DNA from 3 places in the Methylobacterium sp. Leaf85 genome. Region 3 is predicted to be linked to each of the others. Evidence: predicted binding sites of a transcription regulator. Region 3 holds the regulator's gene; each other region holds the start of a gene.
What was found. The regulator PhoB, encoded in region 3, activates phosphate uptake and scavenging genes when phosphate is short. The targets are predictions, from matches to a motif close to TGTCATNNANCTGTCAT.
Positions count from the first base shown of each region.

Region 1: ASF08_RS02880 (CorA family divalent cation transporter) is a predicted target of PhoB. The motif match lies at 8,218-8,234, and genes of this name have one in related genera.
Region 2: ASF08_RS21350 (PhoX family protein) is a predicted target of PhoB. The motif match lies at 3,478-3,494, and genes of this name have one in related genera.

Region 1 covers NZ_LMME01000002.1:61,823-71,814, forward strand. Annotated here, with positions in the region: gene rpsU (30S ribosomal protein S21) at 1-176, shown strand, start outside; gene ASF08_RS02840 (response regulator) at 260-685, opposite strand; gene ASF08_RS02845 (class II glutamine amidotransferase) at 1,084-1,875, shown strand; gene ASF08_RS02850 (NAD-dependent succinate-semialdehyde dehydrogenase) at 1,964-3,400, shown strand; gene ASF08_RS02855 (hypothetical protein) at 3,503-3,730, opposite strand; gene ASF08_RS02860 (carbohydrate porin) at 3,949-5,457, opposite strand; gene ASF08_RS02865 (enoyl-CoA hydratase/isomerase family protein) at 5,626-6,423, opposite strand; gene ppk2 (polyphosphate kinase 2) at 6,534-7,460, opposite strand; gene ASF08_RS02875 (hypothetical protein) at 7,792-8,139, shown strand; gene ASF08_RS02880 (CorA family divalent cation transporter) at 8,301-9,329, shown strand; gene ASF08_RS02885 (Orn/Lys/Arg decarboxylase N-terminal domain-containing protein) at 9,392-9,992, shown strand, end outside.
Region 2 covers NZ_LMME01000034.1:36,026-46,017, forward strand. Annotated here, with positions in the region: gene ASF08_RS21325 (hypothetical protein) at 1-524, shown strand, start outside; gene ASF08_RS21330 (transcriptional regulator) at 517-885, shown strand; gene ASF08_RS21335 (di-trans,poly-cis-decaprenylcistransferase) at 924-1,634, shown strand; gene bchE (magnesium-protoporphyrin IX monomethyl ester anaerobic oxidative cyclase) at 1,664-3,202, shown strand; gene ASF08_RS21345 (hypothetical protein) at 3,212-3,409, opposite strand; gene ASF08_RS21350 (PhoX family protein) at 3,543-5,531, shown strand; gene parE (DNA topoisomerase IV subunit B) at 5,714-7,804, shown strand; gene ASF08_RS21360 (outer membrane protein) at 8,098-8,925, opposite strand; gene ASF08_RS21365 (formylmethanofuran dehydrogenase subunit C) at 9,747-9,992, opposite strand, start outside.
Region 3 covers NZ_LMME01000031.1:117,664-127,655, forward strand. Annotated here, with positions in the region: gene ASF08_RS16885 (DUF3320 domain-containing protein) at 1-3,012, shown strand, start outside; gene ASF08_RS16890 (hypothetical protein) at 3,148-3,318, opposite strand; gene ASF08_RS16895 (hypothetical protein) at 3,524-3,769, shown strand; gene ASF08_RS16905 (calcium-binding protein) at 4,130-7,051, shown strand; gene phoB (phosphate regulon transcriptional regulator PhoB) at 7,215-7,916, opposite strand; gene phoU (phosphate signaling complex protein PhoU) at 8,007-8,732, opposite strand; gene pstB (phosphate ABC transporter ATP-binding protein PstB) at 8,818-9,636, opposite strand; gene pstA (phosphate ABC transporter permease PstA) at 9,683-9,992, opposite strand, start outside.

The DNA.
Region 1 (9,992 bases), on a different contig from region 3:
GCGAGAAGGCTGAGGCCGTCCGCCGCGCCCGCAAGCAGGCCCGCAAGACCGCCATCCGTGAGGGCCTGATCGCCGCTCCGAAGCCGAAGCCCCGTTTCGGCGCCGGTGCGCCGCGTCGTCCGGGTGGTTCGCCGTTCGCTCCGAGCGCCGCTCCCTCGACCAACGTCGCCTCGTAAGGCCGAGCGGCCGGTCTCGCACCGGCCCTCCTTCGCTCTCACACGACGCCCGGCCGCGGAAGCGGCGCGGGCGTCGTGTCGTTTCAGGCGATGCCCACGGCAGCGGACGCGTGTTCCGCCTCCACCAGCACGTCGAGGGCGCGCCAGGGCTTCTGCATGTAGACCGCCTGTTCGGGCAGGCGGCCGGTACCGCGCTCGTCGTAGCCCGAGGTCAGGACCATCCGCACGTCGGGCCAGCGCCGTTCCACCGTCCGCGCCAGGGCGATACCGTCCATGGCCCCGCCGAGGCGCACATCGGCGAAGAGCAGGGCGACGTTCAGTCCCTTGCGCTCCAGGACGCCGATGGCCGCCTCGGCGCTGTCACAGGCGATGACGTCGAGATCGGTTTCTTCGAGGATGGCGGTGGCGAGGTCGCGGACCGCCGCATCGTCCTCCACCACCAGGGCGACGGGGCCATCGATCTGAGCTCGTGATGCAGCGCCATCGGTCGAGCGGGTTGTGCGATCCATGAGGTCACTTTCCAAGGAATGAGGCCAGGCACGATGCCGGCCCTGCGGGGCGTCCTGCGCCCGGTCGATGATTCGATGATGCCGAGGCTGCGCCGCCGGGCCGGGATCGGCAAGGGTACGATGCGCCGCCACGGCCATGCGCCTCCCGCAATGAAAGATAGGGAACCGCCTCAAAGCGGGCATGGTGGCCGTCTACGATACCGGCATGCACGAAATCGGGCACGCCTGCGCATCGTCCGCGCAGACGCACAAGGTTCAGGCATGCTGCGATGCATTAACGATCTGTTCACCGCAAAAGATCGAATGTTACAGTTCAACGACCGTCAAGCTGGATCATGGAACGGTTTCTGTTTCCCGATCCGGGGAGGGGTGCCGAAACAGGGGGTTGTTGCTCAGTCATGTGCCGCTTTCTCGCCTATAGCGGTGATCCGGTCTTCCTGACCGATCTCGTCTGCGCCCCGACGCACTCGCTGGTGCATCAGTCGCTGCACGCCACCGAGGCGAAGACGGAGACCAACGGCGACGGTTTCGGCATCGGCTGGTACGGCGAACGGACCGATCCGGGCCAGTATCGCGACGTCTGCCCGGCCTGGTCGGACGAGAACCTCGTCAACCTCTGCCAGCAGGTCCGCGCGCGGATGTTCTTCGCCCATGTCCGCGCCTCGACCGGCACGGCCACCACGCGGGCGAACTGCCATCCCTTCGCCCATGGCCGGCACCTGTTCATGCATAACGGCCAGATCGGCGGCTACCATCGCATCAAGCGGCGGATCGAGGCCTTGATCCCGGACGCTCTCTACGAAGCACGGCGCGGCACCACCGATTCCGAGGCGATCTTCCTCCTGGCCCTGGCCAACGGCCTCGCCGAAGACCCGATCGGCGCCATGGCCGAAACCCTCTCCACGGTCCGCGACCTGATGCAGGCGGCCGGAATCACCGAGGCCCTGCGCTTCACTTCCGTCGTCACCGACGGCGAGACCCTGACGGCTTATCGCTGGGCCTGCGACGGCCGCCCGCCGAGCCTCTATTACCGCCAGACCGAGACCGGCCTCGTGGTGGTCTCCGAGCCCATCGACGATTGCAAGGAGGGCTGGATCGTGATCCCGCGCGGCGGCACGTTGCAGGCCACACGCGGGGGCACGGTGACGGTAAAGGGCGCCGACGAGGCGCGGGTCCGCATCGCCGCCTAAGACCGCTCCCGAGGGTTGCGGCACGGAGGGTTGCGGCGCTGGCGCGAAGGGCGGACAACCCATGCTCCTTCGAGAGCGTGAGCCGCCGATGACCGACACGGACGTGACCCTTCACATCGCAGGAGCCTGGACGCCCGGTTCCGACGCGCGGACGATCCCCGTCCTCAACCCCGCCACCGGCGACGCCATCGGCACCGTGGCGGTGGCGTCGCGCAACGATCTCGACCGTGCCCTGGAGTCCGCCCGCCGCGGATTCGCCGAATGGCGCAGGGTCGCGGCCTTCGATCGCGCCAAGGTGATGCGGCGGGCCGCCGATCTGCTCCGTTCGCGCGTCGACGACATCGCCCGGACGATGACGCTGGAACAGGGCAAGCCGCTGGCCGAGGCGCGGGTGGAGACGCTCGCCGCCGCCGACGTGATCGACTGGTTCGCCGAGGAAGGGAGGCGCGCCTACGGCCGCATCATCCCCGCCCGCGTGCCGGGCGTGACCCAGATGGTCCTGCGCGAGCCGGTGGGTCCCGTGGCCGCCTTCACGCCCTGGAACTTCCCGATCAACCAGGCCGTCCGCAAGCTGTCGGCGGCGCTCTGCACCGGCTGCTCGGTGATCCTGAAAGGGCCGGAGGATACACCGGCGAGCTGCGCCGAACTCGTCCGCGCCTTCCTCGATGCCGGGGTGCCGGGTGACGTGCTCTCCCTGATCTTCGGCGATCCGGCCGAGATCTCGTCCTACCTCATCCCGCATCCGGTCATCGCCAAGATCTCGTTCACCGGCTCCACTCCGGTGGGCAAGGAGCTCGCGGCTTTGGCCGGGCGCCACATGAAGCGCATCACCATGGAGCTCGGTGGCCACGCCCCCGCCCTGGTCTTCGCCGATGCGGATGTGGAGAAGGCCGTCTCGGTGCTCGGCGCCAACAAATTCCGCAATGCCGGGCAGGTCTGCGTCGCGCCGACCCGCTTCCTTATCCACGATTCCATCTACGACCGCTTCGTCGAGGGGTTCGTGGCGCATGCAGAGGGCATCAGGGTCGGCGACGGGCTCGATCCCGAGACCCAGATGGGGCCGCTGATCCATGCCCGCCGGCGCGAGGCGATGGAATCCCTCGTGGCCGACGCCGTGGCGCAGGGCGCGGAACTCCGCACCGGCGGCAAGCGCATCGGCAACCGCGGCCATTTCTTCGAGCCCACCGTGCTCGCCGAGACCCCGCTCACCGCGCGGATCATGAACGAGGAGCCGTTCGGCCCCGTGGCCCTGGTCCAGCGCTTTTCCGACGACGAGGCCGCCTTCGCCGAGGCCAACCGGCTGCCCTATGGTCTCGCCGCCTACGCCTACACCCGCTCGGCCACCCGCGCGACGGAGATCGCCGCCCGGGTCGAGAGCGGCATGCTCGGCATCAATCATCACGGTCTCGCCTTCCCCGAAACCCCCTTCGGCGGCATCAAGGATTCCGGCTACGGCAGCGAGGGCGGCTCGGAGGCGATCGAGGCCTATCTGACGACGAAGTTCGTGAGTCAGGCCAGCGCCTGAACACCAGCATTCGGTAGGCTCGACACGCAAAACGCTCCATGGGGCAGACCCCATGGAGCGTTGATGCACGCCTTTGCTCCGGCCCCGCTCACGGGAACCGCCTTAGCGGGTCGTGGGGTCGACGATCTCGGCGACGATGCGCCGGGTCGCGGGAGCACGCGGGGTCAGGGACGGCGTGGTGGTCAGCTCGGAGGCCGGACGCACGGCAGCCGTGACGCGGGCCTGCTCCCGATAGAGCGTGGGGATGACGGTGATGCGCTCGTCGGCGGTCGCGGTACCGACCAGGATGGCGGAGGCGAGAGCGGCGAGGACAAGGCTACGAACGGTCATGACGAGGATCCCTCAGGTGTTCCGGGGCCGATGCCCCGTTGCATGAGAGGGATATATTTTGCGGCGCACCATTCATCAAACAGATGGTATCGATAGCCGATATCGACGACGTCAATGACGATGACGAGCACGCGCTTCGTGAGACGAAGCCGTCATCCCAGCCTCGCCTCGTGCCGAGGCTTCGGACGGCCGGAGCACATCGGCCCTGTCGATGCCTCTCAGTAACGCACCGTCGCCCGCACGCCGAACACGGCGGCGTTCTTAATGCGGGCGCCGTTGGGGTCGCGCGGGTTGGGCACACCGCCGCTGGGACGGAACACGTACTGAACGTCCGGCTGCACGGTCACGCCCGGTCCGAGCACGGCCTGATAGGTCGCCTCGAGGACCGCCTCGCTGCTGCGCCGGGGCATGTTCGTCCCGGCCAGCAGGATCGTGTCGGTGTCCAGACCGCGCGCCGCGTCGGAGATCCGCGCGATGGCGAAGGCGACCCCGATCGTGTCGTCGGAACGTCCCTTGAAGAGGCCCTTATAGGCGATGCCGGCATCGGCGTAGAAATCCACGATGTTGCGGTCGGAGGGCGCCCCGGACACGCGCAGGAACACGCTGGCGCCGTCGTTCGGATCGTCGGGTTCGCGGTAGATGGTCTGGTCGATGATACCGTAGAGGCCGCTGTCGCCCCGGAAGCGTCGGGCGATGCCGGTGGTGGACGGATCGGCCAGCGAGCGCCCGGCCGTGTCGAAGCGCTGGCTGTCGAACCGGCCGAAATGGTGCCACCCCCCCAGCGTCACCGTGCCGGGATCGCCGACATCGCCCTGCGCGATGTTGTAGGCGTAGGCGGCCTCCGCGATGACCAGAGCGGGATCGCCGGTGCGGAAGTTCGTGCCGGTGCGGTTGCGGCGCTGCGGATCGAGATCGCTGGGGTAGGCCCCTGCCGGATCGCCGTCGAAGAGGCCGACCTGAAGGGAAAAGTTCTGGTTGGGCACGTATTTCGCGCGGATCGCCGGCACCGCCAGGGGATAGATCGGCCCGCCGCTCGGCAGCACCTCGGCCATGATGTTGGGCCAGCCGAAGGTGGAGTTGATGAACAACGTGCCGGTCTGGCTCACGGCGAACTCGGTATCGGCCGCGATCTGACCGACCTTGAGGCTGAACTGGCCGTCGAACAGTTTCTGCTCCAACCAGAGCTCGTAGAGCCGGGAGGAGGGCAGCGCCTCGATGGCGCTCACGGTGATGAAATTGTTGACGTAGTAGCGCGACAGGCCGGTGCCGTGGATGAGGTAGAGGTTGGTGTGGAAGGCCGCCCCGTGCCAGCCCGCAAGCTTTTCGAGGTCGGCATCGAACTGGACGTCGAGGCGTCCCTCGACGATGGCACCGCGACGCGCGCCGCCCGTCGCATTGCCGAAGGTCTCGCCGATATAGGTGAGGCTGTATTCCATGCCCTTGGTCTTCAGGAACGAGCGCAGGCCGTAGGGATCGCCATAGGGGCCGAGCTGGTCCTGGATCGAGGTGTTGAGGTTGGCCGAAGGCTTGGCCGAGGTCACCGACTGCGCCACCGATGTCTGCGGATCGCCGCCGGCGCCGCGCGGCGAGCCGATGTCGAGCCCCTCCAGGGCCAGGCGCGCCTGCCGCGCCGCGATCTCGGCGGCGGTCTGGGCGTGGGCGCCCGACGCGGCAAGGCCCGACAACAGGGCTGCGGCGGCCGCGAGAGGAAACGAGCGGAGCATCATCCCTCGGAAAAAAAGCATGTCCCAGGGCGACCGTCCCCGCTCACGCTCTATCACGGCGAGCATGACAGGGCTGCAACCGAGCTGAGGCAGCGGGGCGACCAGCGGCTTTCCCCGTCCGGTGTGTCACGCTGCCCACATCCGCATCGGAACGGCGCTCGAAACAGCGCTTTACCGGCCGGTCCAGTTCGGCGGGCGCTTGGCCAGGAAGGCCTCCATGCCCTCGCGGAAATCGGCGCTGGTGTAGCACATCAGGATGAGGTCATCGCCGGGGCGCTCGCCCTCCGCCTCCGCCTCGGCGTCGAGGCGGCGCAGGCCTTCCTTGGTGGCCCGCAGGGTCAGCGGTGCATGGCCGGCGAGTTGCGCCGCGAGTTCCGTCGCCCTGGCGGCGAGGGCAGCGGCATCCTCCACCACTTCGCCGACGAGGCCGGCCGCGAGCGCCTCCTCCGCGCCAAACAGGCGGGCGGTGAAGATCATGTCCTTCGCCCGCGCGGGACCGATGAGGCCGGACAGGCGCCTCAGGTTCGACATCGACAGGCAATTGCCGAGCGTTCGCGCGATGGGAAAGCCGAACCGGGCGTCACGGGTGGCGATGCGCAGGTCGCAGGAGGCGGCGATGGCGGCCCCGCCGCCGGTACAGGCGCCGGCGACGGCGGCGATGACGGGCACGCGCAGACGCTCGAGCGCGCCCAGGACCCTGTCCATGAAGCGCTCGTAGCCGAGGGCATCCTCGGGACTGGAGAAATCACGGAACTGGGCGATGTCGGTGCCGGCGGCGAAGGCTTTCTCGCCGGCGCCGGTGATGACGAGGACCTTGATCCGCTCGTCCGCCTCGATCCTGTCGCAGAGGTCGATGAGGCCCTGATACATCGCGAAGGTCAGCGCGTTGCGCGCCTGCGGCCGGTTGAGAACGATACGGGCGATGCCCGCCTCATCGGTGTCGAACAGGATCTCGTCGGTGGCGCTCATGCGGGGGGTCCCAAGCCGGACCGGCCGAGGATCGGCCCGTCCGACACGGGTCTTGCCCATCCCGGCCGCTTTGGGCAACCGCGTCCGGCCGGGCGGCGCCCCCGGCAGGGTCAGAACAGGGCCGGGACGAACATCTCCTGCGGCACCGGCTGGCGGGCATAATCCTCGTGGCGCATGCGCTCGGGCAGATGCACCGGCGGGTGCTCCACGTCGCCATAGGGGATTTGCGTGAGGAGATGGCTGATGCAGTTGAGGCGGGCCTTCTTCTTGTCCACGGCCTCGACCACCCACCAGGGCGCCTCGGGAATATGCGTGCGGGCGAGCATCACTTCCTTCGCCTTGGTGTAATCCTCCCAGCGGCGACGGGACTCCACGTCCATCGGCGAGAGCTTCCACTGCTTCAGGGGATCGTGGATGCGCATGTTGAAGCGCAGCTCCTGCTCCTCGTCGGTGATCGAGAACCAGTATTTCAGCACGATGATGCCGGACCGCACCAGCATGCGCTCGAATTCCGGCGCGGACTGGAAGAATTCCTCGTACTGGTCCGGGGTGCAGAAGCCCATCACGCGCTCGACGCCGGCCCGATTGTACCAGGAGCGATCGAACAGCACGATCTCGCCGCCCGCCGGCAGATGCGCCACGTAGCGCTGGAAGTACCATTGCGTACGCTCGCGCTCGTTAGGAGCCGGGAGCGCAGCCACGCGGCAGACGCGGGGATTGAGACGCTGGGTGATGCGCTTGATCGCGCCGCCCTTGCCGGCCGAATCCCGCCCCTCGAAGATCACAACCACGCGTAGTTTCTGGGCCTGCACCCAATCCTGAAGACGAACCAGCTCGTGTTGCAGTCGGAATAGCTCCCGGAAATAGATCTTCCGGTCCATGGTGGGCAGACGAGGCCTGGCATCGATTTCGCTAACGAGTTGCTCGAGGCGCTCGTCTTCGAGCTCCATCTCGAGCTCTTCATCGAAATCGTCCGCCATCTCTCGGCGAATAGCCTCGATATCGAAAGGACGAGTCCCGGCGCGCGTGCCGTCCATGATATTGCCTTCCTGATGAATGGGAATCATCCGAACGCTTGAATCACAGCTGCATGACAGTATGGCGACCCCCGTCGGCAACGGCACCACATTCCTTATTCGATTCGTAGAATTCAGCATCCGACGCCGAAAGCCGGAGAATCGCTGGACTCTCCCTCAGCTTCTGGTACGCGGCGTTTATTGAATCGATACGATTTTTGTAGATACTTGAGCGGTCAGAAAACGAGATAGACCGAATTATAAGGCGCATTCCATTGTCGATACGTAATAAACAACTGATTGCATCTTAGAAAAGTTCTTGAAATAACTCTGTAATAGGAGATAAAATGCAATGGAACGCTTCATCGTCCGTTTCGTCAAGCCCATATGCCTGGCTGTCATCACCTTCTTCTCCGTTTATTTTCTGACCGGAAGTTCCTTCATCGGATTGATCGTGAGCAGCATCCCGTTGTTGCTTGGCTGGCTCGGCATCATGGAAACCTTCGCCTATGGCATGGCCGCGACGGTGTTCATCGTTGCCGTCATCTGGACCGTCGCTCCGGCCGACATGAAGGTTCTCGTCGGACATCAGGCCACCGCCTTCGCTGAGGTGCTTCGCAAGGAAGCGGACAAGGGCCTGAACCGCATGGAAGCCGACGGCAGCGTCAAGGAAGCCGATAAGGGCGTCGTGACCCGCTGAGGATAGCCAATCGTCGTCGCCCCCTCTTGCGGATCGCATGACCCGCAGGCCGAGCATCGATCGGCGGAGGTGCCCCTCCGTCATCACAGTGTCGCCCAGCGTTGCGATCCAGCGCGATAGTGAGCCGGCATTTTGCCGGCCATGATCGCCGCGACCGCACCATGCAGCACCTTCTCATCGAGGAATCCCCCCTCCCGGGGCTGATCTTCGCCCTCACCTTCGACGCGGAGGGACGGGGACGCCAGGTCGGACCGGGGGACGGGATTCCCTCGCTGGACGACCCGGATCACGGCTTCGTCTGGTTCCATGTCGATCTGGTCGATGCGCGGACAGAGGCGCTGATCCTCGAAGGACGCCTCGGCCCGGCCCGGCTCGCCGCCGCGACCTTCGCCCGCGACGAGCATCAGCGCGTCGTCGTGGACGGCCCCCATGCCGGTTTCGTCATCGCCGACCGGGAACGCGCCTTCGACGGCTCGTCGAGCGAGGAGCCGAACGGCCGTCTCCATTGCATCCTCGGCCCGCGCTTCCTCGTCAGCGGCCGCCGCCACGCCACGTCCTGCGCGGTGGCCGCCCGCGACGCGGTCTTGTCCGGCGCCCTCGTCCCCGGCCCGGCCAAGCTGCTGGAGCGCTTCGTCGGCAGCACCGTCGAGGCGCTGATCGCCACGGCCGACCGCCTGTCCTCCTCCCTCGACGCCATCGAGGACGACATGCTCGACGAGTCCAAGGCGGACGACCCGAGGCCCCTGGGACCGATCCGCCGCCAATCCGTGCGCTCCCACCGGCAGCTCGCCGGGCTGCGGGCGGTGTTCCACCGGCTCGAGGACGAAGCCGGCACGGAGGGAGATCAATTGCCCGAAGCGGTGGGCGCCATGGCCGCGCGGGTGGTCCAACGCCTCGATTCCCTCCATCGCGACATGCATGTCCTGTCCGAGCGCAGCCGCCTGCTGCAGGACGAGATCGCCGCCCGCACCACCGCGCTCACCAACCGCCAGCTCTTCACCCTGTCGATCCTCACGGCCCTGTTCCTGCCGCCCACCCTGGTGACGGGCGTGTTCGGCATGAACACCAAGGGCCTGTTCTTTTCGGAATCCGACAATGGGTCGCTGCTCGCGCTGGGAATCGGCGCGCTCGCGGCGCTCGCCGTCTACCTCGTCATCCGCCGGCTCAGTCTCGCCGGCCGGCCCGGTTGATCCGGAACGCGAACGCGCCCACACCCCCCTCGATTCATCCGACCACCGGAGCCTTCCCCCGCATGGACTTCTTTCGCCGCTTCACCGTGCTCATGTGCGCGCCGAACTTCGACCCGGACGATCTCGAGGGCGTGCGCGTCCAGCAGATCATAGGCTCGGTGGAAAAGCTCGGCTTCGAGGTCGTCCGCGCCCGCCGCGTGGAGGACGCGGCCATCGCGGTCCAGACCGATGCCGCCATCGGCTGCATGGTGGTGGATTGGGGCAAGCGCGGCCTCGACGGCAAGGCCGCCGCCCTCATCAACCTGATGCGGAAGCGCGGGCTGGAAATGCCCATCGTCATCATGGTCCGGCGCAAGCGCCTGGAGGACATCCCCGTCGAAGTGCTCGACTTCATCGACGGCTATATCTTCCTCGCGGAAGAGACCCCGGACTACATCGCCCGCGGCCTCGTGAGCCGGGTCAAGCAATATGCCGAGACCCTGAAGACGCCCTTCTTCGGCGCGCTGGTCGATTACGCAGAGCAGGGCAACCAGCTCTGGACCTGCCCCGGCCATAACGGCGGCATCTTCTACAACCGCTCCCCCATCGGGCGCATCTTCGTGGAGCATCTCGGCGAGGCGGTGTTCCGCGACGACCTCGACAATTCCGTGCTCGATCTCGGCG
Region 2 (9,992 bases), on a different contig from region 3:
CCGCCATCGCCGCCACGGGCGTCCTCGCCCTCGGCACCGCCCTGGCCCAGCATGCCTGGCTCGACGACCCGACCGGGGAGCCGCTGCTGTTCCTCGGCGGCTGGATCGCCACCGCCCTGGCCTCCGCCGGCCTCATCGGCGCCGAGATGCGAGCCCGTTCGCGGCGCGACCATGTGGGGCTCACCGACACGGCGATCGTGAACGCGGTGGAGCAATTCCTGCCGGCGGGCGCGGCGGGCGCCCTGCTCGCCTTGGTCCTGGTGCGCGTATCGCCGGAAAGCCTCTGGATGCTGCCCGGCCTGTGGCAGGTGCTCGTCAGCCTCGGGCTCTTCGCCTCGGTGCGGTCCCTGCCGAAGGGCGTCGCGCTGCCCGGCGCCTGGTACATGGTGGCAGGTCTCGCCGTGCTGATGCTGGCCAGTACCGACCATGCCCTCTCGCCCTGGACCATGGGCCTGCCCTTCGCCATCGGCCAGTTCCTCATGGCGGCGATCCTCTACCGCGCCCGGGAGGAGACCGATGCCTGAGGCACCTTTCGCTTATGACGGCCTCGACCGGGTCATCCACGAGAAGGCCCGGCTCGGCCTCCTCACCTCGCTGATGGCGGCCCCGAAGGGCCTCGCCTTCGGCGACCTGAAACAGCTCTGCGGCCTCACCGACGGCAATCTCAGCCGCCACCTCCAGGTGTTGCAGGAGGCCGGCCTCGTGGAGATCCGCAAAGGTCATGGCACGGGCCGGGGCGGTACGCGGCCGCTCACCACCTGCCACCTGACGCAGGCCGGGCGCATGCGTTTCCTCGACTACCTCGCCGTCCTCGAACAGGTCGTCCGGGACGCTGCCAAGGCCGCCGAAACCGCGAACCTCCCCCTCGTCGCCCGACCGGCCTGACGCCCGAAATCCGTCTTTTTTTACCAAGGAACTTTGTAATGCAAAGTGAACAGACACCCGGCCTGCATGTCGGGATCATCATGGACGGCAACGGGCGCTGGGCCTCGGCGCGCGGCCTGCCCCGCGCACTCGGCCACAGGGAAGGTGTCGAGGCGATCCGCCGGGTCGTCGAGGCGGCGCCGAAGCAGGGAATCGGCACCCTCACCCTCTACGCCTTCTCCTGCGACAACTGGCGTCGGCCGGAAGCGGAGGTCTCCGCCCTGATGGGGCTCCTCCGGCTCTATCTCCGCAACGAGGTCTCCCGATTGGTGGAGAACGGCGTGCGGCTCAGCGTGATCGGCCGGCGCGACCGTCTGCCCGAGGGTCTCGCCGCCGCCATAGGCCGCGCGGAAGCCGCGACCTTCGCCGGGAAGGCGCTGCATCTCCGGATCGCCGTCGATTATTCCGCCCGCGACGCCATCCTCGCCGCCGCCCTCGCTGGCGCCGGCGATCCCGGCATCACCCGCACCGCCTTCTCGGCCCTGGTGACGGGCGATGCCTGCGTGCCCGAGGTGGATCTCGTGATCCGCACCAGCGGCGAGCAGCGGCTCTCCGATTTCCTGCTCTGGGAGAGCGCCTACGCCGAACTCCACTTCACGCGCCGCCACTGGCCGGATTTCAGCGCCGCCGACCTCGAAGAGGCGCTTGCCGCCTACCGGTGCCGCGACCGGCGATTCGGCGGATTGGATGCCACGTCCGCCGCCGCCTGAGGGGATCGAGACAGGAGAAAGGGAAAGCCATGCGCATCGTCCTCGTCAACGTACCCCACCCGGCCATCGGCAGCCGCATTCCCGACGACCATCTCCCGCCCCTGGGGCTTCTCGCCATCGGCGGCCCCCTCATCGACGACGGGCACGACCTGCGCCTGATCGACGGGGAGTTCGGCCCGATGGACCCGGACGCCATCGTCGCGGAGGCTCTGGCCTTCCGTCCCGATGCCGTCCTGTTCGGGCATTCCGGCTCGACCTCGGGCCATCCGGTCATCGCCGACATCGCATCTCGACTGGCGAGCGCCCGGCCAGGTCTCCCCATCGTCTATGGCGGTGTGTTTCCGACCTACCACTGGCGCGAAATCCTGAGGGACGAGCCCTACGTCGCCGCCATCGTGCGCGGGGAGGGCGAGGAGACGGCGCGCCGCCTGATGGCTGCGCTCTCAGCGGGATCGCCCCTCGCCTCCGTACCGGGCATCGCCTTTCGCAGCGGCGACGGTCCCCATGCCACGCAGGCCGCGCCGGTGATCCGCGACCTCGACGCCTACCGCGTCGGCTGGGAACTCATCGACCATGCCCGCTACAGCTATTGGGGCGGCCTGCGAGCCGTCGTCGTGCAGTTCTCACGCGGCTGTCCGCATCTCTGCAATTACTGCGGCCAGCGTGGCTTCTGGACCCGCTGGCGTCATCGCGACCCGGTGAGGTTCGCCAGGGAACTGGCCCGGCTCCATCGCGACCACGGGGTGCGGGTCATCAACTTCGCCGACGAGAACCCCACCGTCTCGAAGAAGGCGTGGCGGGTCTTCCTCGAAACGCTGATCGCGGAGAATGTGGACCTCATCCTCGTGGGCTCGACCCGCGCCGACGACATCGTGCGCGATGCCGACATCCTGCAGCTCTACAAGCGCGCCGGCTGGACGCGCTTCCTCCTCGGGCTGGAAAGCACCGACGAGGCGACCCTCGCGCGCATCAGGAAGGGCGGCGCCACCACCACGGACCGCGAGGCGATCCGCCTTCTTCGCGCCCATGGCATCCTCTCCATGGCGACCTGGGTCGTCGGGTTCGAGGAAGAGACGGATCGGGATTACTGGCGCGGCCTGCGCCAACTCCTGTCCTACGACCCCGACCAGATCCAGATGCTCTACGTGAAGCCCCATCGCTGGACGCCGTATTTCAGCATCGCCGCGAATCGGCGGGTGATCCAGACCGATCGACGCCGTTGGGACTACAAGCATCAGGTGCTGGCGACCCGGCACATGGCACCGTGGCGGGTGCTGCTGTGGTTCAAGTTCATCGAGGTGGCGGTCCAGGCTCGCCCGCGTGCACTCGCACGTGTCGTGTTCCATCGCGACGCGGGACTACGCCACGCCATGCGCTGGTACACGCGGATGGGGCGTCGGGTATGGTCTTATGAGATCGTGAACTTCCTGCGCGACCCGTTGGTGAAGAACGGGCCGAGCGTCGCAGAATTCTGGGGGGAGCCACAGGACAGCGAGGAAGAATCCATGGTCGTCGTCAACGCGGAACGGCGTCCCGAAGCCGCGAGGCCCCGCGCCGATGCGGCGTGACGGTCGACCTCAGATGAAGACGAAGAAGATACCGAAGCTAGCGATGAACCCCGCCAGCGATACGGCCGAGAGGGCCAAGAACCTGGACGATGCGACCGCGCCCTCATCCTGCCCATCCTCGATGGGCGAGAAGGCGCGGCCTGCCGCCTGCGATGCGCGAATGAGATCGTCGTGGCGCACCATGCTCAAGGCTGCGGACGGCGCCATGTCCCTCTCCCATAGATTCGTTCGATGTGTGCTAACGCACCAACTCAGGGTTGGTTCCGGAACGCCGGCGTCATCCGCCCGCCATGTGGCGCGCCTAACTCGAACTCGATCCATTCCAAGGGACGAGTTCACCATGACCGAGCCGCTGCGCACCCGCTCGCAGGCCGCAGAAGACGGCGAGGATGCCGGTTCGAATCCGAGCCGGAACGCCACCTTCGGCGACGTGGTCGCCGCCCGGTTCGACCGGCGCGACCTGCTGCGCGGCCTTCTTGGGGTCGGCGCCATCGCGGCGGTGGTGACGCCCCGCGCGCTCGCCGCCGGCCCGGTCGCGGCGGCGCAGGGACAGGCGACGCCGTTCCCCTTCACGGAGATCGAGGCGGGATCGGACGCTCACCATCACGTGGCCGAGGGGCACGATGCCGACATCCTGATCCGCTGGGGCGATCCGGTCCTGCCCGGTGCGCCCGCCTTCGACCCGCTCAACCAGAGTGCCGCGGCCCAGGCCCGGCAATTCGGCTACAACAACGACTTCGTCGGCTATTTCCCGATGCCCGGCGCCGCCGATCCGGCCGCGCATGGCCTTCTCGTGGTCAACCACGAATACACCAACGAGGAACTGATGTTTCCCGGCCTCGGCCGCCAGGACATCAAGACCGTGGCCTTCAAGGGCATGAATCGCGACCTCGTCGACATCGAGATGGCCGCCCATGGCGGCTCGGTGATCGAGGTGAAGCGTAACGACGGCAAATGGGCCGTGGTGCCGGGGTCGCGATACGCCCGCCGCATCACCGTCGAGACGCCGATGGCCCTCTCCGGCCCGGCGGCCGGCTCCGATCGGCTGAAGACCACCGACGACCCGTCCGGCCGCGCGGTGAAGGGCATGATCAACAATTGCGCCGGCGGCACCACACCCTGGGGGACGTGGCTCACCTGCGAGGAGAACATCAACTATTACTTCTCCGGCACCCTCGCAGAGGGGTCGGCCGAGGCGACCAACCACAAGCGTCTCGGCCTGCCCGGCAACGCCTATGCCTGGGGCCGCTTCCACGAGCGGTTCGACCTGTCCAAGGAACCGAACGAACCCAATCGCTTCGGCTGGGTGGTGGAGATCGCCCCGTTCGATCCCGCCTCCGTCCCGACGAAGCGCACCGCCATGGGCCGGTTCAAGCACGAGGGCGCCGCCGGCATCGTCTCGAAGAGTGGTCGGTACGTCGTCTACCAGGGCGACGACGAGCGTTTCGACTACGTCTACAAGTTCGTGACCGACGCGGCCGTAGACCTCGCCGACCGGGCGGCCAACCGCGACATCCTCGATTCCGGCACGCTGCACGTCGCCCGGTTCGATGCCGACGGGCGCGGGGCCTGGATGCCCCTGGTGTTCGGACAGGGTCCGCTGACACCCGAGAACGGGTTCACCGCCCAGGCCGACGTGCTCATCGAGGCCCGGCGCGCCAGCGACCTCCTCGGAGCCACCAAGATGGACCGTCCGGAGGATGTCGAGGCCAACCCGAAGACCAGCAAGGTCTACGTGATGCTGACCAACAACGGGAAGCGCAAGGCGGCCGACGTGAACGCCGCCAACCCGCGGCCCGACAACCGCTTCGGCCATATCGTCGAACTGACCCCGGACGACGGCGACCACGCGGCCTCGGGCTTCGCCTGGGAAATCCTCGTCAAATGCGGCGATCCCTCCATCGCGGCGGTCGGCGCCACCTTCTCCTCGGCGACAACGAAGGACGGCTGGTTCGGCATGCCGGACAATTGCTCGGTGGACGGGCAGGGACGGCTTTGGGTCGCCACAGACGGGAACTCGCCGTCGAAGACGGGGCGAAACGACGGCATCTGGGCGATGGAGACGGAAGGGCAGGGACGGGGCACGGGCAAGCATTTCTTCAGGGTGCCGAACGGCGCCGAGATGTGCGGCCCCTACTTCACACCCGACGACACCACGTTCTTCGTCGCCGTGCAGCATCCCGGCGAGGCCGACGAGGAAGATCCGAAGGCCATGCCCGCCACCTTCGAGGCGCCCTCCACCCGCTGGCCGGATTTCATCGACGGAATGCCGCCCCGCCCCGCCATCGTCGCGATCACCAGGCGTGGCGGTGGCCGGGTCGGAAGCTGACGGGGCGACGCGATCGCCCCCTCCGGCCAAGGGGGGCAGGCGTGGCCGAGCCCCCGCTTCCGGTACCCCGGCGACACAGCATTAACGGAATCGGCGCAAGCTGCGCAGGAACACCGGGAGAGCGGCTGCCGAAGAGGGCGGCATCGCTTCACGTTTCCGTTTCGTTCCTGTATGGTTGGCCCATGACTCAGCGCGAGACCTCACGTCAGGCCGTTCCGGCCCCCGCCGGCGGCCGGCCGAGCGACCTGTTCGCGGGTGGTCAAGCGCCCGTGCGCGGCGCGAAGGCCGCTTCGGCGGCGCGCGCTCCCCTCGACAGAGCACCGGTCGATGCGGCGGAAGCCGGCTACGACGCCTCGTCGATCGAGGTGCTGGAAGGCCTGGAGCCGGTCCGGCGCCGGCCGGGCATGTATATCGGCGGTACCGACGAGCGCGCCCTGCATCACCTCTTCGCCGAGGTGATCGACAATTCCATGGACGAGGCGGTGGCGGGCCATGCCAGCTACATCGAGGTGGAGTTGGAGGAGACCGGCCACCTCGTCATCACCGACAATGGCCGCGGCATCCCGGTGGACCCGCACCCGAAATTTCCGGGCAAATCCGCCCTCGAAGTGATCATGACCACGCTGCATGCGGGCGGCAAGTTCGACTCGAAGGTCTACGAGACCTCCGGCGGCCTGCACGGTGTCGGCATCTCCGTGGTCAACGCCCTCTCCGACATCCTCGAAGTCGAGGTGGCCCGAAGCCAGGTTCTCTATCGCCAGACCTTTTCGCGGGGCCATGTCCAGGGTCCGCTGGAAACCGTCGGCCGGGTGCAGAACCGGCGCGGCACGCGGGTGCGCTTCCACCCCGATGCGCAGATCTTCGGGGCGCTGAAGTTCGATCCGCGCCGGCTGTTCAAGATGGCGCGCTCCAAGGCCTACCTGTTCGGCGGCGTCGAGATCCGCTGGCGCTGTGCCCCCGCCCTGCTGGAGGGCATCGCCGACGTGCCGGCCGAGACGGTGCACCGCTTCCCCGGCGGCCTGCGCGACTATCTCGCCCGCGACCTCGACGGCAAGGAGCTCGTCACCGACGCGGTCTTCGCCGGCAAGGTGACGAAGCCCGGCGGCCACGGCTCCCTCGAATGGGCCGTCGCCTGGATGGTGGTGGAAGACGGGGTCTCGCACTCCTACTGCAACACGATTCCCACCGCCGAGGGCGGCACCCACGAGAGCGGCCTGCGCGTGGCTCTGCTGCGCGCTCTGCGCGAGCATGCCGAGCGCGTCGGCCAGGCCAAGCGGATGACCTCGGTCACCACCGACGACGTGATGGCGACCTGCGCCTCGATGCTCTCGGTCTTCATCCGCGAGCCGGAATTCCAAGGCCAGACCAAGGACAAGCTCGCCACGGTGGAAGCCTCGCGCATCGTCGAGACGGCGATCCGTGACGCGTTCGACCACTGGCTGGCCGCCTCCCCGGCCCAGGCCAACAAGCTCCTCGACTGGGTGATCGACCGGGCCGAGGAGCGCCTGCGCCGACGCCAGGAGAAGGAGGTCGCGCGCAAATCCGCGACTCGCAAGCTGCGCCTTCCCGGCAAGCTCGCCGACTGCTCGAAGGCGGGTACGGCCGGCTCGGAGATCTTCATCGTCGAGGGTGATTCCGCCGGCGGCTCGGCCAAGCAGGCGCGCGACCGCGCCAGCCAGGCCATCCTGCCACTACGCGGCAAGATCCTCAACGTGGCCTCGGCCAGTCGGGACAAGATGGGCGCCAACCAGCTCATCTCCGACCTGACCCAGGCGCTCGGTTGCGGCACGGGCAACGGCTACAAGGGCGAGGACCTTCGTTACGAGAAGGTCATCATCATGACTGACGCCGATGTCGACGGCGCGCATATCGCATCCCTGCTGATCACTTTCTTCTACCGGCAGATGCCCAAGCTCATCGACAAGGGCCATCTCTACCTGGCGATCCCGCCGCTCTACCGGCTCCAGCACGGCGCCAAGACGGTCTATGCCCGTGACGACGCCGACAAGGAGCGCGTGATCAAGACCGTCTTCAAGGGCGGCAAAGTGGAGATCAGCCGCTTCAAGGGCCTGGGCGAGATGATGCCGGCGCAGTTGAAGGAGACCACGATGGACCCCAAGAAGCGCACGCTCCTGCGCGTGGCTGTCCTCGACGAGGCGCGGGATTCCACCGGCGATGCCGTGGAGCGGCTGATGGGCAACAAGCCGGAAGCCCGCTTTGCCTTCATCTCCGAGCGTGCCGCCTTCGCCGACGAGGCGACACTCGACATCTGAGGACAGGCGGGGCGCGAGTTCGGCCTATCCGAGCCGCCTCTCTTCCCGGGGGTGGAGCGCCAACGGAGTCGGTGGCGAAGAGCCGCGCGGCGCCTCCCCCAAGTCGCAGACGCGGCACATCCCGCGATGAACTCCAAATCACCCTTCGCTTGCGCTCCGGACGTCCGGACCAGGGTGAATTGCGAGAGAGGTCCGTCAACGCAAAAACCCGGCCGCAAGGCCGGGTTTTTCACGTAGACGATCCTGATGCCGCGCGATCCTCGATGAGGACCGCGCGACGATCATGGACGATCCTAGTAGGTGCCGAACTTGTAGTTCAGGCCGGCGCGGACGACGGCGAACTCGTCGTCGCGACGACCGGTGCTGATCGACTGCACAACCGCGTTGTTGGCGGTGTTGATGATGAAGGCGCCCTGATTGCGGTTGCCGCGATCGAGGTTCACGTACAGGCCTTCGACCTTCAGCGTCACAGCGGAAGCGCGGAAGAAGTTGAAGAACGACTCGGTGGGGAGCGCGTATTCGATGCCACCGCCGACGGCGTAGCCGGTGCGGAAGTCGTCGTTGCCGCGGAAGCCGCCGAAGTCACGCTCGCTGCTGCCGGCGCCGTAAGCGAAACCGCCGGTGCCGTACACGAGGGTGCGGTCGAAGGCGTAGCCGAGACGACCGCGGACGGTGCCGAAGTAGTCGAGGCTGGAGAGGCCACGCGGGTCGTTGATGGCGAAGCCGGGAGCGGCAACGACACCGGAGTCACGACGCTTGGCGCCGAAATCGAGGTACTGAGCATCGGCTTCGATACCGACGACAACGCCCGAACCCGGGGTGAACTGATAGTTGTAGCCGATCTGCGCACCGCCGGAGAAGCCGTCCTGGCCATCCTTCTTGAAGGTGGCGACCTGCGGGACGCCGGCGTTGGTGAAGCGGCTCGCGACCGGGAAGGAGTTCGGGCCTTCCTTGCCGGCGTCGAAAGCGTAACCGGCGTTGATACCGGCGTAGAAGCCCGTCCACGTGAAGACCGGGACCGGAACGAAGACCGGCGGGGCGGCGCGACGGGGAAGGTCGGCGGCCGAAGCGACAGCAGTCAGGCCGGCGAGAACGGTCGTAGCGAGAAGCAGTCTTTTCATTGTGTGTCTGGTCCTGATGGGCATTAAGCCTAGGTGCTTGTAGGCTCGGACGGGCGTGAGGTCTGTCGCATTCCTGCAACAACATCCATCGAATACAGCGGCACCCGTCAACGAAGGGTAAAGGTTAGGCGCAAGTGAGGAATGAGAGGCCAGTGACGTGCTCTGGCGCACTTCCGGTGCCTTTCCTGCTCACCTCGCGGCTGATCCAGATCACACTGCCGTGACGACCGGCTTTCACTTCCCGCAAGCATTTATTAAGCGGAACAATTCTGCATCATGCGAATTAGGAACAGCTTTTTGTCCCCGCTTGCGATGCGTAGATTACCCGTCTGGTGAGCGATGCGAAGGCGTCTCTCCATCGGCAAGGCTCGGCAAGCAAATGCAGGCGACAGAAGGTTAAGCGCGCCCGACGATTCCGTGGTCGCGCGCCCGAAGCCGGCATTCAGCCCGCTGCGGCATTCGCAGCCCCGTCGCGGCAGAATCCATCCTGGTGATCCGGCCGCTGGCTCGAGGCGAAACCGAGACATTCGGGTAGCAAGGCAACACCGCAATACGGCCGCTCCACCAAGGTCCGACTTGTCCTGACAGTGATCGGTCTTGGCCTTGGGTGCTTGGCCGTCGCGGGCCTTGCCCGGACCGACTGTGCTCGGAGTTTGGCGGGAGTGCCCGGTGAACCGACGGCGACGCCCATCCCTCGCGGGAGGCTGCAGGTCTTCGGGCAATGCCCGGCGGGCAACCTCGATCGAAGCCATGCCCCTGAAGGCTTCGCGGATCGTCTCCCCGACGGGGGCCGTGCCGCCGCCGGGGAGGAATCGAAGGGCCTATCGCCCGGCCGTGACCCAGAGCTCACCCTTGCCGAGGGTGGCGAGATCGCCGGAATAGCGCTTGAGCGCACCCGCGGCGAGGTCGGCATGGGCGGGGCTGAGGGCACGCAGGGACCGGGCGAGCAGCCGCAGGAACACGAGATCGTGCGTTCCCGTCTCGACGAAGCTCGGGCTCAGGGCACCGTGTCCGCCGGCGAGGATCGTCCCGCGCCGCATGCCGTAGCCGGGATGGTCGCCCACCGA
Region 3 (9,992 bases):
GAGGCGCGGATGGGCCTGCGCTTCCTCGGCCCCGGAGGCGCGGCCTTGCGCCAGGCCGTCGAGGCCCGCCGCACCCGACAGGACGCGCTCGCCCGGCTGACCACCCGGCTCTTCGTCCCCTACGCCCCCTCGGTGTTCGGCAGCGACCTCGACCGCCTGCTGGCCGAGTGGCGCGAGGCGAAAGCCTCGAACTTCTTCCTGCGGGGGCGGCGTCTGAGCCGAGTTCGCGACCTCCTCGCCCCCTTCGCGCAAGGGCGCGTACCGGAGGATATCGGGCCGGACCTCGTCACCCTCGCCGAGATCAAGTCCCTGCAGGCGACAAGACCCGCTCTGGCGGAGGTTCTGGAGAGCGCCACCGCGGAACTCGGACATCCGTGGTCGGATCCGGCGGCCCCCGCCGACCTGTTCACCGCTCCGATGGCCTGGGCGACGCGGCTCGCACCGGTCATCACCACCATTGCGCCGCTCGTCGGAGGCCCGGACATCGTCCGCGCGAGGCTCGCCGAGTTCCTCGACACCGAGGATGGCAGGCTCGAACCTGGCGACAGCCTGGCCTTGGCAAAGGAGGATTTCACGACGCGGAGAAGCGCGGCCGTGAAGGCGATCGAGACGCTCGGGCGTCTGGCCGGCAGGGCCAAGCCCGACCGCCCGGTGGAGACGGAGGGCGATTGGGTGGCCGGCACCCTCGCGGTGGCGGAACGCTGGCGCAGGGCGCTGCCCAAGGCGCAGGCCTGGGCCAGCTGGCAGAGGGCGGTGAGCGAGGCGACGAAGGCGGGCCTCGGTCCTCTGGTCGCCGAGATCGAGGCGGGAACGCTGCAGGACGACGCCATCCTCCCGGCCTTCGAGGGCGCCTATGCGCGCTGGTGGATCGACCATGCCGTCACCGACGACGTCCGCCTGCGCGATTTCATGGGCCAGCGCCACGAAGAGGCGATCCGGGGCTTCGGCGAAGCCGATTCCCGGCTCTCCGGCCTCGCCGGGGCGGCGGTGCGTGCCCGCATCGGCGGCGACGTGCCGCTCGCCGGCGCCTTCGGCACCGATCCCGAATGGGGTACCCTGGCGCGCGAAATCACCAAGCGCGCCAGGCACATGCCCCTGCGCCAGCTCTTCGCGCGGATGCCGAACGCGCTGACCCGCCTGACCCCCTGCCTGATGATGAGCCCGCTCTCCATCGCCCAATACTGGCCGGCCGAGGCGAAGCCCTTCGACATCGTCATCTTCGACGAGGCCTCGCAGATCGCCCCCTGGGACGCCATCGGCGCCATCGCGCGGGGCCGGCAGGTGGTCATCGTCGGCGATCCCGAACAATTGCCGCCCACCAATGTGGGCGATCGCGGCGTCGACGAGATTTCGGACGGTCTCGACATCGCCGATCAGGAGAGCATCCTCGACGAGTGCCTGGCGGCGAACCTGCCGCAGAGGCGCCTCGCCTGGCACTACAGAAGCCGGCACGAGAGCCTCATCGCCTTCTCCAACCGTCACTATTATCGCGGCGGGCTCGTCACCTTCCCCTCCCCCGTCACCGAGGACCGGGCGGTGCGGCTCCAGCACGTGGCCGATGGGGTCTACGAGCGCGGCGGGGCGCGGGTGAACCGGCCCGAAGCGCGCGCCCTGGTGGCAGAGGTGGTCGCCCGCCTCTCGGCCCCGGCCTTCGCGGCGGAGGAGCGCTCGCTGGGCATCGTCACCTTCAACGGCGAGCAGCAGCGCCTGATCGAGAACCTGCTCGATGCCGAGCGGCGGGGAAGGCCGGAGTTGGAGCGGTTCTTCGACGGGCGGGCCTGGAAAGAGCCGGTCTTCGTGAAGAATCTCGAGACCGTGCAGGGCGACGAGCGCGATGCGATCCTGTTCTCGGTGGCGGCGGGTCCCGACGCGACGGGCCGAATCACCGGTCAGATCAGCTCGCTCAATCGCGAGGGCGGCCACCGGCGCCTCAACGTGGCGATCACCCGCGCCCGGCGGGAGCTCGTGGTCTTCGCGTCGATGCGGGCCGATCAGGTGGATCTCGGCCGTGGCAGCGCCCGCGGCGTGCGCGATTTCAAGCACTTCCTCGCCTTTGCCGAACACGGCGCCCGCGCCCTCGAAACGGCGGCCGCGCCGACGGGGGGAGACGTCGAATCGCCGTTCGAGGGCGCGGTGATGGCGGCCTTGGCCGCGCGGGGGTGGAGAATCGTGCCGCAAGTGGGCGTTTCCGCCTTTCGGATCGACCTCGGCATCGTCCATCCCGACGCTCCGGGGCGCTACCTCGCGGGCGTCGAATGCGACGGGGCGACCTATCACCGGGCGGCGACGGCGCGGGACAGGGACCGTCTGCGCGAATGGGTGCTCACCGACCTCGGATGGCGCATCCACCGGGTCTGGAGCACCGATTGGTGGAACGATCCGCAAGGCGCCCTCGACCGGCTCGACACGGCGTTGCGGGCCGATCTCGACGCCGACAGGGCGAAGCCGGAGCCGGTCGTGATCGCGCCGGCCGCCCCCGAAATCCCGCAGGTGGAGCCCCCCGGCCTCTATGAACCCGCCGACCTGTCGGGCTTCTCTCCCGATGCCGCGCGGTTCCACGAGGTGGGTTACGAGGCCACGCTGGCGGCGATGGCGGCCGAGGTGGTCGCGCGCGAAGGTCCTGTTTTCGCTGACGTTCTCGCCGAGCGCCTCTTGCGCGCCCACGGGTTTGCCCGGATCACGGCCCGCCTGCGCCAGCGCGCCCTGGGGGCCGTCGATCCCCGCTGCCCCCATACCGGCGAGGGCGACCGCATCGTGCTCTGGCCGGAGGCCTCCCCTGCCGGGCCGGTGAGGTTCCGGCCGGCTAAAGGAGAGGGGCGAGCCCCCGCCGACATCCCGCTCCAAGAGCTCGCAGGCCTCGCCCGCGACCTCGATCCGGCACCCGGCGTCGAGGGGCGGATGGCCGCGCATCTGGGCCTCGGCCGGATGAGCGAGGCGGTCCGCGCCCGGTTCGCCGAGGCCGCCTCGCTCGCGCGGGAGAGCGAAGCGCCGGCCCCGAAACCCGTCGGATGAGACGGGCGGATCGACCGCCACGCGACCCCCCTTTCGACCGCCATGCGCCGGGGTATATGGCGGTACGCGACGTGAAAAAGCCCCGCCTGGTAAGGCGGGGCCGATGGCGGTGACGTTGAAGCCGTGCGACGTGGATCAGGCTGCGAGCTTCAGGGCTTCGGGAGCGTTGTCATTCACGAGGACGAGCTCACCGGCCGTGACGGTGGAGGTGCTGGTCGTGGGGGTCAGGCGATCGGCGACGAAGGCCACCAGGGAGATGTTGGCGGCAGCGGCGACGGCGACGGCGGTGAGAATGAGAGCGGTCATATCGGTGTTCCTCGTGGCGATGCGTTTGCGTTGCAGCATGTATGACAGCCTCCCCGCCTTGCTGGTATACCAAACGCCAAATACCACTCATGCAGCCCGCGCATGGAATGCACACTATCCCGCGAAGCCCTGCATTTCACGCACTATGATGCATGTCGGGCAGCACGCCCGATCCACCCTTCTCCTGCCCTAAGGTCCCAGCCCGATGCCCCGCCCCACCTCGGCCGTCCTCGCCCTTCTGCTCGCGGCATGGTCCTTCGACGCACGAGCACAGGATGCGAACCGGGTGCGTGCGATGAACGCGGTGAGCGACCTGGCGCGGGCGCACCGCGAGCAGACGGAGACGCTCCGGCGTATGGAGACGGTCCAGCGCGACCGGGCCAGAGCGGATGACAGGACCCGGCGCAACGCCGAGCGGGACAGCCGTTCGATGCGCCGCTTCGACCGCTGAGCCGGCGTCGACTCGAAGCCTTCCGCCCTCCCCCGCGCCCTCCAGTCGTCGGAATCCGGCGGATGGTCCCGACCTGAGGGTCAGAGCCAGGTGGCGAGGGGACGCTGACGTTTCGGCCCGAAGCCGACGTTTCGCCTCCGACGCGAGAATCCTGAGACATCCGATTGCGGAAGTTTTCAAAGCCGACGCTCGTGCATCTCGCCGGCGCGGGGACAGACTAAACAGCAACATCGTAGCAAGACGCGACGCGATGAGACGCTGCGCCAAGGGTTTCGGTCACCTGGGTAGCGTCCGCCCCTATGCGAAAGGTCGAAAAATGGTCAATTGCCCTTAGAAATTTTTACCGAGGGGAAACTTACAATGGGCAACGGAAAGACGCTTGGCTATTTCGGCGATGTTCTGACAATTGCAAATACAGCCGTCAATTTGATTGGCATGATTCCCGGCCTCGAAATTCCAAGCGAGTTAAAGGCGATATTTGGCGAAGAAGAGGATCCGACGCAGGCATTTCTTGAGGGAATGGATCAGAAGCTAGATTTGCTTTCTCGGCAAGGCGATGAAATCCTCGCGGAAATCAATCAGCTCGGCGAAGGTATCAATTACGATAATAAGATGGAGATTTCGTCGCTTGCTCAGGCGTCAAAATCACATCTCGACCAATACATGAATACGAGCCCCTCCGATCCAAAGCACGCTGATTATCGATCCCTGGCGATCGATAAATCGACCGATGCGCTCTCCATGGCGATCGAGTTCGCCGGGAAGCCGGGTGCAGACGCCGGGCTCGTCATGCCAGCCCTCCTGTCTGCGCTCGCCGCTCGGATCAACGTCATTCGCGAGATCGAAGACGGCGCCACATCGGGTGACTTCAAGGAGACACTGAATGCGGGGATCAATGCACTCCATGAAACAGTCGCCTCGTATAAGAATGAAGTTTTAGAATTTGCAAAACAACCCGATCAGGACAAAATCGGCGCCAAAGTCTATTTAATCAATGGCAATGTTCTCCTCGATGTTTGGTACGATAACGGTGAGGCGGGCGGCCTTAGAACATACCAGCAGGAAATCGTGATCGGCGCGCAAGGATCGGCGGATCATAAACTCATGGACACTGCCTTGACGCCCGCGGTACCAATCCCAGGCGCCCCCGGACACTATTATGACCGCGATATAACAAATTACGACGTTATAAAAAGTCTTTTTACGAGCCGCGGATTGGAACAACAATTCAACGATAAGGAAAGCAGCTGGCTGAATGAGTATTTTTACCCACAAAAAGGGGTCACAAACCTTGAAAAGGCTGTCGATACCCTGCGACAGCTGACGAGCGGCCAGCACAAGTTCGATGTCGCAGACTCGATCGGCAGGACGATCGAGATCGATCACCTGACATATGACAAGGCGCCCAACACGCTGGAAGGTTACGCCGGCAACGATACGCTCATCGGAGGTGATGGCAACGACACGCTCAAGGGCGGCGGTGGCAACATCGATTATACGGTCTTCGGCGCCAATGGTGACGGCCACGATACCCTCTACGGCAAGGGTGGCGACGACATCATGCTCGGCGGCACCGGCAACGATGTGCTCGACGGTGGTGCGGGCAACGACCGTCTCGATGGCGGCGCCGGCAGCGACACGGCGAGCTACAAGTCGGCGACCGTTGGCGTGACCGTCTCCCTCGATTTGCAGGGCTGGCAGGAGATCGTCCCCGAAAAGGTGACCGTGTTCCAACCGGACCCTTACCCCGGCGAGGGCCCCGGAGGCATCGTCACCCCCCCTCCCGTCATAACGACGATCCGGGCGGAAAAGGATCGCCTCCTGAGCATCGAGAACCTCGAAGGCAGCAGGTTCAACGACCGTCTCACGGGCAACGTCCTGAGCAACACGATCCACGGCGGAGCCGGCAACGACGACATCGACGGTCATCTCGGTGCGGACCGGATGTACGGCGAGGCCGGCAACGACACCTACGTCGTCGATCAATCCGGCGATCGCGTCTTCGAAGCGAAGGATGCCGGGCAGGACACCGTCAAGACGAGCGTCAGCTACGTCCTCGCTGCCGGACAGGCGATCGAGACCCTGGCCACGGCGAAAGCGACGGGCACGGGCGCGATGAACCTCACCGGAAACGAGTTCGCTCAGGCGCTTGTCGGCAACAACGGCGCCAACCTCCTCGATGGCAAGGGCGGCGCCGACACGATGACCGGGTATGCGGGGAATGATACCTATGTCGTCGACAATGCCGGCGACGTTGTCGTCGAGGCGGCCGATCGCGGCATCGACGCCGTCCGCTCGTCCATCAGCTTGACCTTGGCGGCCAACGTCGAGACCCTCACGCTAGTCGGCACGGCTGCACTCAACGGCACCGGCAACGCTCTCGCCAACACTCTCACCGGCAATGCCGCCGCCAACCTCCTCGACGGCAAGGCCGGGGCCGACACCATGGCCGGCGGCGCGGGATCGGACACCTACATCGTCGACAATATCGGCGACAAAGTCGTGGAACTGAGCGACGCCGGCACCGACCTCGTCAAGGCATCCGTGTCCTTCTCGCTCGGGGGTTCCCACGTGGAACACCTGACGCTCACCGGCACCGGGAATCTCAGCGCCACCGGCAACTCGCTCGATAACGTCCTCAGGGGCAATGGCGGCGTCAACGTCCTCGACGGTAAGACGGGCGCGGACACGATGATCGGCGGTGCCGGCTCCGACACCTACATCGTCGACAACATTCGCGACAAAGCCGTGGAGGGGAGCGACGGCACCGGCATCGACCTCGTCAAGGCGTCGGTGTCCTTCTCGCTAGGGGGTTCCCACGTGGAGAACCTGACGCTGAACGGCACCGGCAACCTCAACGCGACCGGCAACACGCTCGTCAATGATCTCAAGGGCAATGCCGGCGCCAACCATCTCGACGGTGGCCTCGGGGCGGATACGCTGACGGGTTTGGCCGGCGAGGATACCTTCGTGTTCAGCACGAAGCTCGGCGCGACCAATATCGACCACATCACCGATTTCTCGGCCGGGATCGACACGATCCAGCTCTCGAAGAGTATCTTCGCGGCGCTCTCGGCCGATGACCTCGCGGCGGCGTTCAAGGACCTGGGTGTGACCGGTGCCAAGATCGATGCGAACGACCGCATTCTCTACGATCACGACACCGGTGCCCTGTCCTACGATGCCGATGGCAGCGGCACCACGGCCAAGGCGGTCCAGTTCGCCATCATCGACAACCGGGATAAGGCGACGCTGACTTACGCCGATTTCCTGCTGGGGTAGGCGTCCCGACACGCCCTTGGCCGAATGAGACTCATTCGGCCAGGGTCATTCCGACCGTCGAAGCCCTCGGCCACCCTGCCCGGGTTCTGCCAAGTGTCGAAAGCAGCCCCGGGAGCGGGGACCAAACGTAAGATTTTCGTCACTCGGACTGACCGCCCTGGTTTCACTCGTCCGTCGAGAACATCTCGTCGAAGGAATAGCCGGAGCCGCGCACGGTGCGGATCGGGTCGCTCTGGCGCGGGCGGTTGATAGCCTTGCGCAGGCGGCCCACATGCACGTCCACCGTGCGCTCGTCGATATAGACGTCGTGGCCCCAGACCCCGTCGAGGAGCTGCTCGCGCGAGAACACCCGGCCGGGGCTCTGCATCAGGAATTCGAGGAGCTTGAACTCGGTGGGGCCGAGATGGATCTCGCGGCCCTGGCGGCGGATGCGGTGGCTGACGCGGTCGAGTTCGATATTGCCGGCGATGAGCAGGTCCGCCACGTGGCTCGGCTTGGCCCGGCGCAGGAGCGCGCGGACCCGGGCGAGCAGCTCCGGCACCGAGAACGGCTTGACGATGTAATCGTCGGCGCCGGTGCCGAGGCCGCGGATGCGGTCGCCCTCCTCGCCGCGCGCCGTCAGCATGATAACCGGCAGCCGCTCGGTCTCGCGCCGGGCGCGGATGCGGCGGCACAACTCGATGCCGGAGAGACCGGGCATCATCCAGTCGAGGAGGACGAGGTCGGGAACCTGCTCCTGAAGGCGCAGATCGGCCTCGTCGCCGCGGGCGGCGGTGTCGACGACGAAGCCCTCCGCCTCGAGGTTGTAGCGGAGGAGAAGGGTGAGGGCCTCCTCGTCCTCGACGATCAGGATGCGCGTACTCATGCGGGTGTTTTCAGGGTGAGGGCGGCCGTCCCGTCACGCACGGGACGGCCGCGCGACGATCGTGCCGGAATGGCCCGATCGGAGGGACGGTCAGGCGCTGGCGGGCAACGACACGGTGGCGTAGTTCGATGCGTCGTTCTTCGGGCGATCCTGTTCGGCCAGTTCGTTCGTGCCGGTGACGAGGTAGTGGATCGTCTCGGCGATGTTGGTGGTGTGGTCGCCGATCCGCTCGATGTTCTTGGCGCAGAACAGCAGGTGCGTGCAGAACGAGATGTTGCGCGGGTCTTCCATCATGTAGGTCAGCAATTCGCGGAAGAGCGAGTTGTACAGCGCGTCGATGGCGTCGTCACGCTCCCAGACGTCGAGGGCGGCCTTCACGTCCTGGCTCGCATAGGCGTCGAGGACGTCCTTCAGCTGCTCCTGCACCAGGTCGCCCATGTGCTGGACGGCGATGACGATCTTCTGCGGCTGGATCTGCTCGGCGATGGCCACCACGCGCTTGGCGACGTTCTTCGACAGGTCGCCGATGCGCTCCAGATCGTTCGAGACGCGGATGGCCGAGACCGTCTCGCGCAGGTCGATGGCGAGGGGCTGACGCTTGGCGATGAGCAGGATCGCCCGTTCCTCGATCTCGTGCTGGAGGGCGTCGAGGCGCTTGTCGGCGCCGATCACCGCCTGGGCCAGGGGCACGTCCCGGCGTACCAGGGCGTTGCCGGAATCGGTCATCATCTTCTCGGCGATCCCGCCCATCTCGGAAATCGAGCGGCGCAGGTTTTCCAGTTCCGTATCGTAGGAACTGACGATGTGGTTGGGCATGCTCGCACTCCTCGACCGAGGCCGCCTCGGGCGGCCTGCATCGCGTAGGATCGGGTCCGGTGCCGCGGACGCGGCCCCGGCGGGCTCAGCCGAAGCGGCCGGTGATGTAGTCCTGGGTCTGGCGCTTCTCGGGGTTCATGAAGATCCGCGTGGTGGGGCCGAACTCCACCAGCTCGCCGAGATACATGAACGCCGTGAACTGCGAGATGCGTGCCGCCTGCTGCATGTTGTGCGTGACGATGACGATCGTGAACTCGGAGCGCAGCTGCTCGATCAGTTCCTCGATGCGGCCCGTGGAGATCGGGTCGAGGGCCGAGGTCGGCTCGTCGAACAGGATCACCTCGGGACGCTGGGCCACGGTGCGGGCGATGCAGAGGCGCTGCTGCTGGCCGCCGGAGAGGCCCATGCCGGACTGCTTGAGCTTGTCCTTCACTTCGTCCCAGAGGGCGGCCTTGCGCAGGGATTCCTCGACGCGGACGTCGAGATCGGCCTTGGGCAGCTTCTCGTAGAGGCGCAGGCCGAAGGCGACGTTGTCGTAGATCGACATCGGGAACGGCGTCGGCTTCTGGAACACCATGCCGATGCGCGAGCGCAGCTCGTTGAGATCGACCTTGGCGTCGAGGACGTTCTGGCCGTCGAGGAGGATCTGCCCCTCGGCGCGCTGCTCGGGGTAGAGGCTGTAGATCCGGTTGAAGGTGCGCAGGAGGGTCGACTTCCCGCAGCCGGACGGGCCGATCAGCGCGGTGACCTGGCGGTCGTGGAAGTTGAGGTTGACCGACTTCAGGCCGTGGAACGAGCCGTAATAGAAGTTCAGGTCCTTCACGGCGATGCGCACGGGGGCCTGCTCGTCGGCCTTGTGGCGGCCGGTCAGCTGAGCTTGCGTGATCGCGGGAGCGGCGTTCATCGGGTGCGTGTCCTTGTGGAGGGCGGGATGGGACGGGGGCGCGGGGTCAGCGCGCCCGCTCGCTCTTGATGACGAAGCGGGCCACGATCGAGAGGGCGAGGATCGTGGCGGTGATGAGGAGGGCGCCGGCCCAGGCGAGCTGCTGCCAGTTCGAGTAGGGCGAGAGGGCGAACTGGTAGATCATCACCGGAAGGTTCGGGATGCCGCCCATGAGGTTGGGCGAGAACCAGCTGTTGTTGTTGAGCGCGGTGAAGAGCAGCGGCGCGGTCTCGCCGGCGATGCGGGCGAGCGCCAGGATGATGCCGGTGACGATGCCGGCGCTGGCACCGCGCCAGGTGATGCTCTTGATGACGACG